3 regions of the Exiguobacterium sp. s130 genome follow, and region 2 is predicted to be linked to each of the others. Evidence: riboswitches for the same ligand, from Rfam matches in the RefSeq annotation. Region 2 holds a riboswitch; each other region holds the start of a gene.
What was found. A riboswitch is a leader RNA that binds a small molecule or an ion and turns the genes downstream of it on or off. The one in region 2 is predicted to bind S-adenosylmethionine.
Positions count from the first base shown of each region.

Region 1: it holds a riboswitch for S-adenosylmethionine, as region 2 does, so the genes downstream of both, HZS85_RS13975 (amino acid permease) here and HZS85_RS11160 (2,3-diketo-5-methylthiopentyl-1-phosphate enolase) in region 2, are expected to answer to the same signal.
Region 3: it holds a riboswitch for S-adenosylmethionine, as region 2 does, so the genes downstream of both, HZS85_RS14105 (LLM class flavin-dependent oxidoreductase) here and HZS85_RS11160 (2,3-diketo-5-methylthiopentyl-1-phosphate enolase) in region 2, are expected to answer to the same signal.

Region 1 is NZ_JACSNI010000006.1:65,857-69,138, forward strand. It holds gene HZS85_RS13965 (ketopantoate reductase family protein) at 1-173, shown strand, start outside; gene HZS85_RS13970 (polysaccharide pyruvyl transferase family protein) at 378-1,844, shown strand; SAM riboswitch class I at 1,953-2,054, shown strand; gene HZS85_RS13975 (amino acid permease) at 2,132-3,282, shown strand, end outside.
Region 2 is NZ_JACSNI010000004.1:27,728-31,009, forward strand. It holds gene mtnK (S-methyl-5-thioribose kinase) at 1-1,127, opposite strand, end outside; SAM riboswitch class I at 1,206-1,309, opposite strand; SAM riboswitch class I at 1,515-1,616, shown strand; gene HZS85_RS11160 (2,3-diketo-5-methylthiopentyl-1-phosphate enolase) at 1,687-2,877, shown strand; gene HZS85_RS11165 (2-hydroxy-3-keto-5-methylthiopentenyl-1-phosphate phosphatase) at 2,874-3,282, shown strand, end outside.
Region 3 is NZ_JACSNI010000006.1:91,636-94,917, reverse strand. It holds gene HZS85_RS14110 (ATP-grasp domain-containing protein) at 1-652, opposite strand, end outside; gene HZS85_RS14105 (LLM class flavin-dependent oxidoreductase) at 649-1,707, opposite strand; SAM riboswitch class I at 1,782-1,884, opposite strand; gene HZS85_RS14100 (DUF975 family protein) at 1,994-2,632, opposite strand; gene HZS85_RS14095 (DUF817 domain-containing protein) at 2,826-3,282, opposite strand, start outside.

The DNA.
Region 1 (3,282 bases), on a different contig from region 2:
ATGCGATGGAAGATACGATGAAATCGTCGATGTTGCGCGATATGGAAAAAGGTCAGCCAGTCGAAGTGGAACATTTTTTCAGCGCCTTGTTAAAACCCACTTCGACAGAACGGTTCAGAGCTTTAAAATTAGTCGAAGCAAACTTACGCATGTATCTTGGAACGATTAAATAGTTGCATTTTTCTATTTTAGAAAAATAATGGAGTGGTACAAATGTTTCGTTTTGATGACGAAAGACCTGTTTCCCCTAAGAATCGTTGACTTCCGAAATAAAGTTCATCTATTGTTAATGAGATTGAAAAAAAGTGATAATATATTTTTCCGCATTTTTTCTTGCAAGGACGAATGAAGCAGACGAGAGGGGAAGTTTATCCATTATGAAACGTATTATTATTCGTGCAGGTATGACACCATTCGAACAGTTCGATGCTCCTTATTTGATGAAACATAATTCCATTGGAGGAAACGTTGGAAATCTCATTTATCAATACAGTATCTTTCGGACGTTGATGACAGAAGGAACGACGATTACACCGGACTATTACTATTACGATGAAGAACGGGCGGACGAAATCAATGCCAACTTCGATCTCTACGTCATTCCGTTAGCGGACGCATTCCGAAAAGAATTCGTACCGACGTTGCGGAAGTACACCCGCCTTATCAAGAAATTAAAAATTCCAGTCGTCGTCATCGGTGTAGGCTTACGTGCACCGTTTGAACCAGATCTAGACGGTGGATTCCCATTCGATGAAGATGTCAAAGCATTCGTCAGCGCTGTACTTGAGCGCTCAAGCATGCTTGGTCTTCGTGGGGAAATCACGTCGAAATACTTGACGCGTCTTGGTTTTCGCGAAGGCATTGATCATCGTGTCATCGGATGTCCTTCGATGTACGCGTTTGGTCGCGACTTACATATTCGTGAAACGAACATTACGCCCGAGTCGATGATTACGGTCAACTCGTCACGTTTAGCACCACAAAATGTTCTTGATTTCATTACGCGCGGAATGGAAGAGTATCCGAATCATTACTTCATTCCCCAATGGATGAAGGAACTGAAATTGACGTATACAGGAACGCATCCGATCGCAGATTTGTCCGTGACGAACTATCCGGTGAAGATGTCGGATCCTGCTTACATGAACGATCGTGTTCGTTTCTTCTTGAACGCACAAACATGGTTCGATTTCATCGGGCAGGCAGACCTCAGTTTTGGTGCGCGCTTGCATGGAAATATCACAGCAACGCTTGCGGGTACGCCGAGTATCCTCATTCCAAAGGATGCACGAATGCGCGAACTAACGGATTATCATCAGTTGACGCATATTTGGGCGAACGACATCAAAGCGGATACACAATTATCCGACGTCGTAGCCAATGCTGATTTCCAAAGTCCGGCACGTGTTCAAGCACGTAACTTCGACAACTTCGTTGATTTCTTGAACGTGAATGATCTTGAACACATTTACCAAGAGACGAATTATCCTGAGAATGTGCCGTTTGACCGTCAAATGGCGCAAGCGGAACTACTTCCACCGGTTCAACCGATTTCTGGCGTGAGTCTCGAAGAAGCAGTCGCCCGTTTCGAACGGTTCTTCCCGGAACAAGAGAAGAAGATCGCGGATGCGCAAAAACAGGCAAAAGCGCAATTGGCCGAAAAAGATAAGAAAATCAAAGCATTGCAGAAACAGACAACGACGACTCAAAAAGATCAAGAAATTGCGGCGCTCAAAGCACAACTTGCTGCTCAAACGAAGAAAATGAAGCATCAGCAAGGAACATTGAACCGGAAAGCGGTTCGGGCAGCCTTAAAAACAGCGGATCTATTCGCAAAAAAATAAAGTGTTCTAACATTCCGGGTCATTACGATACGGAATGTTTTTTGGTAGGAGTATTCTGAATTGTATTGACAATTCAGAAAAGACTTGATAGGGTTAGGAACAATTACATACTTATCCAGAGAGGTGGAGGGACTGGCCCTATGAAACCTCAGCAACAGGTCGAAAGATACTGTGCTAATTCCTGCGGGTGTTGCACCCGATCGATAAGATTTCCGAATTGTCGACCGACGCATCCGTGAGGATGCGTTTTTTGTTTGAAATAGGGGGAACGAGGAGGAAATGGATTCATGAAAACGAGCGGAGCGTTTCGACGCAAGATGGAATCACGTCATCTGATCATGCTGTCGTTAGGAGGCGTCATTGGAACAGGATTATTTTTAAGTACAGGTTATACGTTGGAACAAGCGGGACGTGTCGGAACGATTTTGTCGTATTTAATCGGAGCCGTCGTCGTCTACTTAGTCATGTTAAGTCTTGGCGAACTCGCTGTACACATGCCGGAAACCGGATCATTCCATAAGTACGCAACGAAGTATATCGGACCCGGTACCGGTTATACGGTGGCCTGGCTCTACTGGCTGACGTGGACGGTCGCCCTTGGTTCAGAATTCACGGCAGCAGGCATTTTAATGCAACGTTGGTTCCCGTCGATTCCAGTCTTTGTGTTCAGTGCATTATTCGCTGCGATGATCCTTGGTATCAACGTCTTGAAGGTCCGCGTATTTGCTGAAGTCGAGTTTTGGTTCTCCGCCATTAAGGTCGTAACGATCATTGCTTTCATTTTACTTGGTGCGGGAGCGATCGTTGGCTTCATCCCATTACAAGATGGTAGCCCGGCACCATTCTTTTCTTCCTTAACGGAAGGAGGATTGTTTCCAAATGGGGCATTTGCGATCTTCATGACGATGCTTGCCGTGAACTTTGCTTACTCAGGAACGGAATTGATCGGCGTCGCAGCGGGTGAAGCGGTCGATCCGAAGCGGACGATTCCGCTTGCGATCCGAACAACGATTTTGCGACTCGTCCTCTTTTTCGTCGGTACGATCATCGTATTAGCCGTCTTATTGCCAACGGAAGGGAAGGGTGTGCTCGAAAGTCCATTCGTTGCGGTGTTTGAACGAATCGGGATTCCGTATGCGGCAGACGTGATGAACTTCGTCATTCTGACAGCGATCTTATCGGCAGCGAACTCTGGGCTTTACGCTGCCTCCCGGATGCTTTGGTCGCTTGCGAACGAACGCATGATTCCGCGCTTCTTCGCCCAGGTGACACCAAGTGGGGTTCCACTTCGAGCTGTATTGTTCAGCATGCTTGGCGGAGGACTTGCTTTGCTTTCTAGCATCTATGCAGCAGGAAGTGTCTATATCGCGCTCGTCTCGATTTCCGGTCTTGCTGTCGTCGTCGTCTGGATGAGTATCAGCGTTGCGCAGTATCGCTT
Region 2 (3,282 bases):
TCATCAAATGTCCGACATTCGGTCCGACGTTTGATTAACGCCGATCCTAAACGTAAAGCATGTTGTTTTCGTTCTAGTCGTTCCGTCATAGAACTAATCGTTTCTAAATCAGCGACCGGTGCGAGTCCGATCGTCCGACGAATCAGTTCGCAACCGGCAAAGCCGAGTGCATCCTGCAGAATCGTGCTCAGTACATCGTCGACGAGTCCCGATGTCCGGAATGGTTCGACGGCTTCGCGTTCCCATAAGGCACGGAACGTCGAAGCGAACGTCAGCCAGAACGTATCGATGTCGCGAATCCGGGCATCACGAAGTGCTGAATAATCCGGGTATGCTGCAAAGAATAAGTGGGCGATGAACTGTCCGACATCAAATCCGAATGGACCATAAAAGGCGAATTCTGGATCGATGACTTTCGTTTCCGTTGCCGAAGCAAAGATGCTTCCTGTATGTAGATCGCCGTGTAACAACGCATCTCCTTTCGTGATGAAAAGCGCTTCGAGTTTTGCGACTTCGCGTTTCAACTCATCGTCCGCCCATAGACGTGCCACCTCTTCTTCAAGCCCGGCTTCAATCTCGTTCGTCTCCGCGTCATGAAACGGATCCGTGAAGATTAATTTTTCCGTGATGTCGCACATGTCTGGATTGTAGTACGTTCGGGCGACACGTTTCTTTTCAACCGGACCAAGCGCAAAGTCCGATGTATGGAATAACGTCCGAGCGAGATAAGAACCGATATGTTCCGCAAGCAACGGATACTGTTCACCTGCGAGTAAACCACTTCGAACGATCGTCAGATGTGAAAGATCTTCCATGACCGTATATGCCTCTTCATGACTAGCATGAAAAACACGTGGCACGAACGGTACGGCATGCCGTGCGAATTCACGGAGTGCGGATTGCTCGATCCACGCTCGTTCGAGCGATAACGGCCAGCTCTCCCCGACGACCTTCGCATATGGTAATGCTTGTTTTAAAATCAAGCGATGTTCGCCTTCTCGAATCCGAAAGACGAGGTTGAGGTTCCCGTCGCCAATCTCTTCTGCTTCGACGGCTCCATCGCCGATCAGTCCTAATGTCCGAACACAATCAATCGCGTCCTGTTCTGTGAATGCTTTATATGTCATCTCAGTTTCCCCCTATGTGATACACGAAAAAGCGCCTCTTTTCGTCATCGAAAAGAGGCGCAGAAAAGTCACTGCGTCCTCTTATCTCTCAGACGAAACGTCTGTTGGATGTAGCACCGTGCCCAGTGGTCGGTTGCTGCGGCGTCATCGGGCCAATTCCCTCTGCCAACTCGCGATAAGAGTCGTATGTAGTTGTCGTGTGTGATATTGATTTGAATCTTACGCAATCGACTTCCTCGCTGTCAAATCGAAATCAAGCAGAAACGGATATCATTTTTAAGTCATCTATAGAAAGAGTATTTTCAAAAAAATAAATTTTCTAAAAATAGTTTGACAAGTGGCGATTCTCATGTAAAAATTGCAATTAGATTTCACAATTTCATCCAATTCTTATCAAGAGCAGACGGAGGGACAAGCCCTACGATGTCGCAGCAACCGACCTTTTGGCACGGTGCTAATTCTTGCAGCTACTAAGCTGACAGATAAGAGTCCACGTTCGAATCATTCATGGTCTCTTGTCGCTGACGAGAGACCATTTTTTTGTTGAAGGAGGAAAGACATGGCTTATATCACTGCTACTTATCAATTGACTGCCCGTGATCGACTCGAGCAGCGCGCTGAACAACTCGCGCTTGGTCTGACAGTCGGTTCTTGGACGGAACTGAATCATCTCGAACAACAACAACTTGCCTCGTTCAAAGGGGAAGTCGTACATACCGAAGAGCGCGATGGCAAAGGATATATCACGATTCGTTACCCGGAACATAACGTATCGCGCGACTTTTCTGCGATTCTGACGACCGTCTTCGGGAAACTCTCACTCGACGGTGAAATCAAATTAACGGAATTGCTACTACCCGATACATTTACGTCGGACTTTCCAGGTGCAAAGTTCGGGATCGAAGGGGTCCGTTCCTTGATCGGTGTCGAAGATCGCCCACTATTAATGAGCATCTTCAAAGGAGTCATCGGACGCGATTTATCGTTCCTTCGTGATCAACTCGAAGGACAACTCGCTGGTGGGATCGATCTCGTCAAAGACGATGAGATCCTATACGACAATCCATTGACACCAACGATTGACCGGGCACGGATCGGACGTGAGGTCATCGATGCTCACTTCCAACGGACCGGTAAACGTGCGTTATATGCGATCACACTCAGCGGTCCTGTCTTTACGCTCAAGGATCAAGCCAAGCGATTGATTGATGCTGGAGCGACTGCTTTCTTGCTGAATACCTTCACATACGGACTCGACGTCTTACGCGAACTGGCAAGTGATCCGGAAATCAACGTTCCGATTTTCAATCATCCGGCATATAGCGGTGCGTTGATCGCTAGCCCGAATCACGGAGTCGCAGCTCCTGTCTTACTCGGCACATTACCGCGCGCTGCTGGAGCAGACTTGACGCTATTCCCGTCTCCTTACGGCAATGTCGCTTTGCCAAAGGATGTCGCCCGTGGTATCGCGGTCGAAGCGACCCGTCTCGGTCAGACGAAATCAATCTTCCCGGTTGCTTCAGCCGGTATTCATCCTGGACTCGTCGCTCAACTCGTACGAGACTTCGGGATCGATTCCGTCATCAACGCCGGCGGCGGCGTACATGGTCATCCGCAAGGTGCTGCGGCTGGTGTCATTGCTTTCCGTCAGGCACTCGATGCGGCACTCGCAAATGAATCCCTATCGACGGCAGCATCGCGTCATGAAGAATTACGAATTGCCCTCGACGCTTGGGGGATCAAGTCATGACCGTACGGATTCTTTGTGACTTCGACGGGACGGTGACGACACAGGATAACATCATCGCACTCATGCAGGCATTTGCGCCAGCGAGTGACTTCGAACCGTTAAAACGCGGTGTACTCGACCGGACGTTATCGATTCAGAGTGGTGTCGGGCAAATGTTCGCACTTCTGCCGTCTGACGGAAAAACAGCCTATCTTGACTTTTTGTTGGAGCGTGCAGTCATTCGCGACGGATTTTCGGAGTTACTGCAGTACAGTCGTCGTCAAGGCATCGATTTTTCGATCGTCAGCGGTGGAATGGACTTTTTCGTCGAACCAATCTTAGCGCCATTCCTCGACCAAGAACAGATTTACTGTAACGTCGCTGATTTTAGTGGTCCATTCGTCCATATCGATTGGCCAAACGCCT
Region 3 (3,282 bases), on a different contig from region 2:
TCACGCATGCATCCGCTGGGCAAAGCTCAAAACCTTCTGATGTATCGACTCGAACCGCATAGACGAACTTTCCACCTACGAACTCACAACGTGTGATGTACGGTTCTGGTGCTTGAATATACTCTTGAATCAACGTGATGCCATCGACTGGTTCGTCGAATGTCGGACCGTCGAGATAAGCTTCAAGTGCTTCAATCGAATGGAATAACTGGACGCCGAGACCTTTCCCGGCACGGTTGTGTTTCGTGATGAATGACGAAACACCGATCTCTTTTGCTGCTTGTACGATTTGATCGCGTCCGACGGCAGCCGTCGTCTTCGGTACACGAATCCCAGCCTTCCGCAACGCCGTGTATTGATTGACTTTGCTGACTTCAAGACGAAGCGCACGCGTTCCGTTAAAGACGGTCCGGTCATGCTCTTCTAACCAAGCGAGGACCCCTTCCGTCAACTCCGGCGCGTAACGATGCCCCCGCGTATGCGAAGACGCACTCATACGACTGTAAAAGACACCTTCTGGCGGCAGTTCATCTAACGGTACGATTCCTTCATTTAAGTGCCACTGCTCGTACGGCAACTTGAGTTCTTCGAGACGTTTGATGAGATGATCCGTCCATTCTTGGTTTTCGTGGAGAATATGAATTTTTGTCATGATTGTTGACCTACCTTTCGTTTCGCTTCGACCAGTGGCATTACGTCACGGGCAAAGCGTTCCATTTCTTCAAGTTGTGGTGAGAATTGTAACAAGAGCAACGTGACACCAACGGCTTCGAACGCTAGAATCCGTTCGGCAATCTGTTCTGGTGTTCCGATCAAGTTCGGTCGCAGACCACGGTTCGAGACGGAATAATCATTTCGTTCGACCTGTTGTTCGAGTTGCGATTTACTGATGAAATCTTGATAACCGGCATAACCGGCGCTGTCTTCCTTAACGTCCGTGATGCGTTGCCACTCAAGAAGCGCTTCTTCTTCCGTATCCCGACAAATGATGTAGGCAGCAAGACCGAAGCTCTCAAGCGGTGCGTGTCCCGTCGCTTCCCGGCGTATTTTCATATCATTGATTTTATGAGCTACTTCTTCAACAGTGCCTCCATGCATGACGTAGGCATCACAATGTTCGACGATCGTCCGTTTTCCGGCTTCACTCTCTCCACCAGCGTAGAGCTTAATCCCCGGACGCTGGACGGGTTTCGGATGGAGTTCTGCCTGTTCGATCGTGTAGTGATGACCGAAGAAGCTGTACGGTGACGCATCTGCCCATAGTCCTTTCATGACCGTGACGAACTCTTCCGTCCGGGCATAGCGCTCAGCATGTGCAGTAAAAATACCGTTGTATTGTTTTGCTTCTTCTGCCCACCAGGCTGAGACGACATTGAGCGTAAATCGCCCTCCACTCAACTGATCGATGTTTGCCGCCATCTTCGCCGTCGTCGCTGGATTATGGAACCCGGGACGAACCGCTGTCATGATCTCAAGGCGTTCTGTTGTTGCAGCAATCGCCGCTGCCGTTGTCCATGCCTCAAGACTCGGTTCCTTGATGCCTTTGATATCGTTCAAGTTCAATTCCGCAATCAACGTCGTCGAGAAGCCGATGCGTTCAGCTGTTTGTGCGACTTGTTTCGCATAATCGAATGTTGCTGGCATCTGTTCATCCTCGACGTTACGTAACCATCCCCCAAAAATCGGTAACCAAAAACCATACTCCACTCCATCGTCCCCCTTATCATAAAAAAACGCTCTTTTCGAAGTTCGAAAAGAGCGACGGTATCTTGTCCTGTCCGCTCTTATCTTCAGAAGGTATTCCTTCCTGGAAGTAGCACCTTCCGCCATAGCGGGGTTGCTGAAGTGTCTTCGGGCCAGTCCCTCGACTTCTCTAGATAAGATGTGTTGCATTCATCGTACAGAATTCATTGAACTAAAGCAACCATTAAACCGTCTTTTCCTATCGGATTTATTTCAAAGAAAAATCCCGACGTAGTGTCGGGATTCCGGATTAATATGGTGCGACGAAATCTGATGTTGGCTCTGGTGCTTGTTCACCACGAACACGATCATAGAATTTGGCAAGCGTGACGCTGAAGTATGGTCCAACCCATAAGACAGCAAGACCAAGTGTAACGATTACAAGTAATGCCCAACCAATGAATGATAGGAAGAGTAAGAATGCTTCCATCTTGTGACCATCCATGAGTTGGCGTGAACGCGTGATGGCCTCTAGGATACCGATCGATGGTTCATCTCGAAGGATGTAGAACGTCAACAAGTAAGAGAATGACTTGATGATACCAGGGATGATTAAGAGTAACGTCCAGAGCGCGATAAAGATGAACTGAACAATGGCCAGCCCCACCACTTTCAGGAACATACCATATGGCTCAAACAAATCCGTCACTTTCGTTTCTTCGCCACGAGCAATCGACATGGCAATCCATGTCCAACCGACTCCTACTGGAATCAATAAAATCGACACCAATGATACAACGAGATCTATACTACTAGACGGCTCATCGATATCCGATCCAAATAAATTAGGAACACCCTGAATAATACTAAACAGCAGAAAAGCTAGGACTGCAAATCCCCAACGACCGCTGAGCGACTCCTTCGCTGCTTTCTTTAATTGAGATGACATGAGTAAGGTCCTCCTTGAAAAATAAGTTCTCACCTTACTCTACGGCTTAAAATTTCTAATGTTTCACTCTTTTTTCAATAATTTCCCGTCTCGTTGCTGGTTGAGCCAAGCACGCTCAAGTTGTCGTCCACATGTTAGAACGAACGTTGAACATCGAAGCGCTTCATCGCAAACGAAATGTCATATTTTTCGTCTATGTACGCTGATATATCTCCACAGCCGGATCCTGACGCTTGTATTTCGCGACGATGACGATCAAAACCGTGATGATCACAAGCAGGAACCAAGAAGACAATTTTCCAAGATCAACGACTGCCCAGCCTCCTTCCTGATGCGGATAGACCCAGCCTTTAAAGAACGTCACGATGTTCTCCGCGATCCAAATGAAAAAGGCAATCAGTAAAAAGGATAGGACGAGCGGCATCCGGTAGATCGTCTGCTCGATCGTAAAATGAACCCATGACTTATAGAAGACAAGGACGACGAGGACCATCAATAGCCAGCGTGCATCGAAGATCCAATGGTGGGTGAAGAAGTTGAGATAGACGAGACTGCCTACGCTGATCGCAAGCCAAGGCGGTGGAAATGCTGTGAAGCGTAAATGAAATCTTCGGAACGCTTGACAGACATAACTTGCGACACTTGCATAC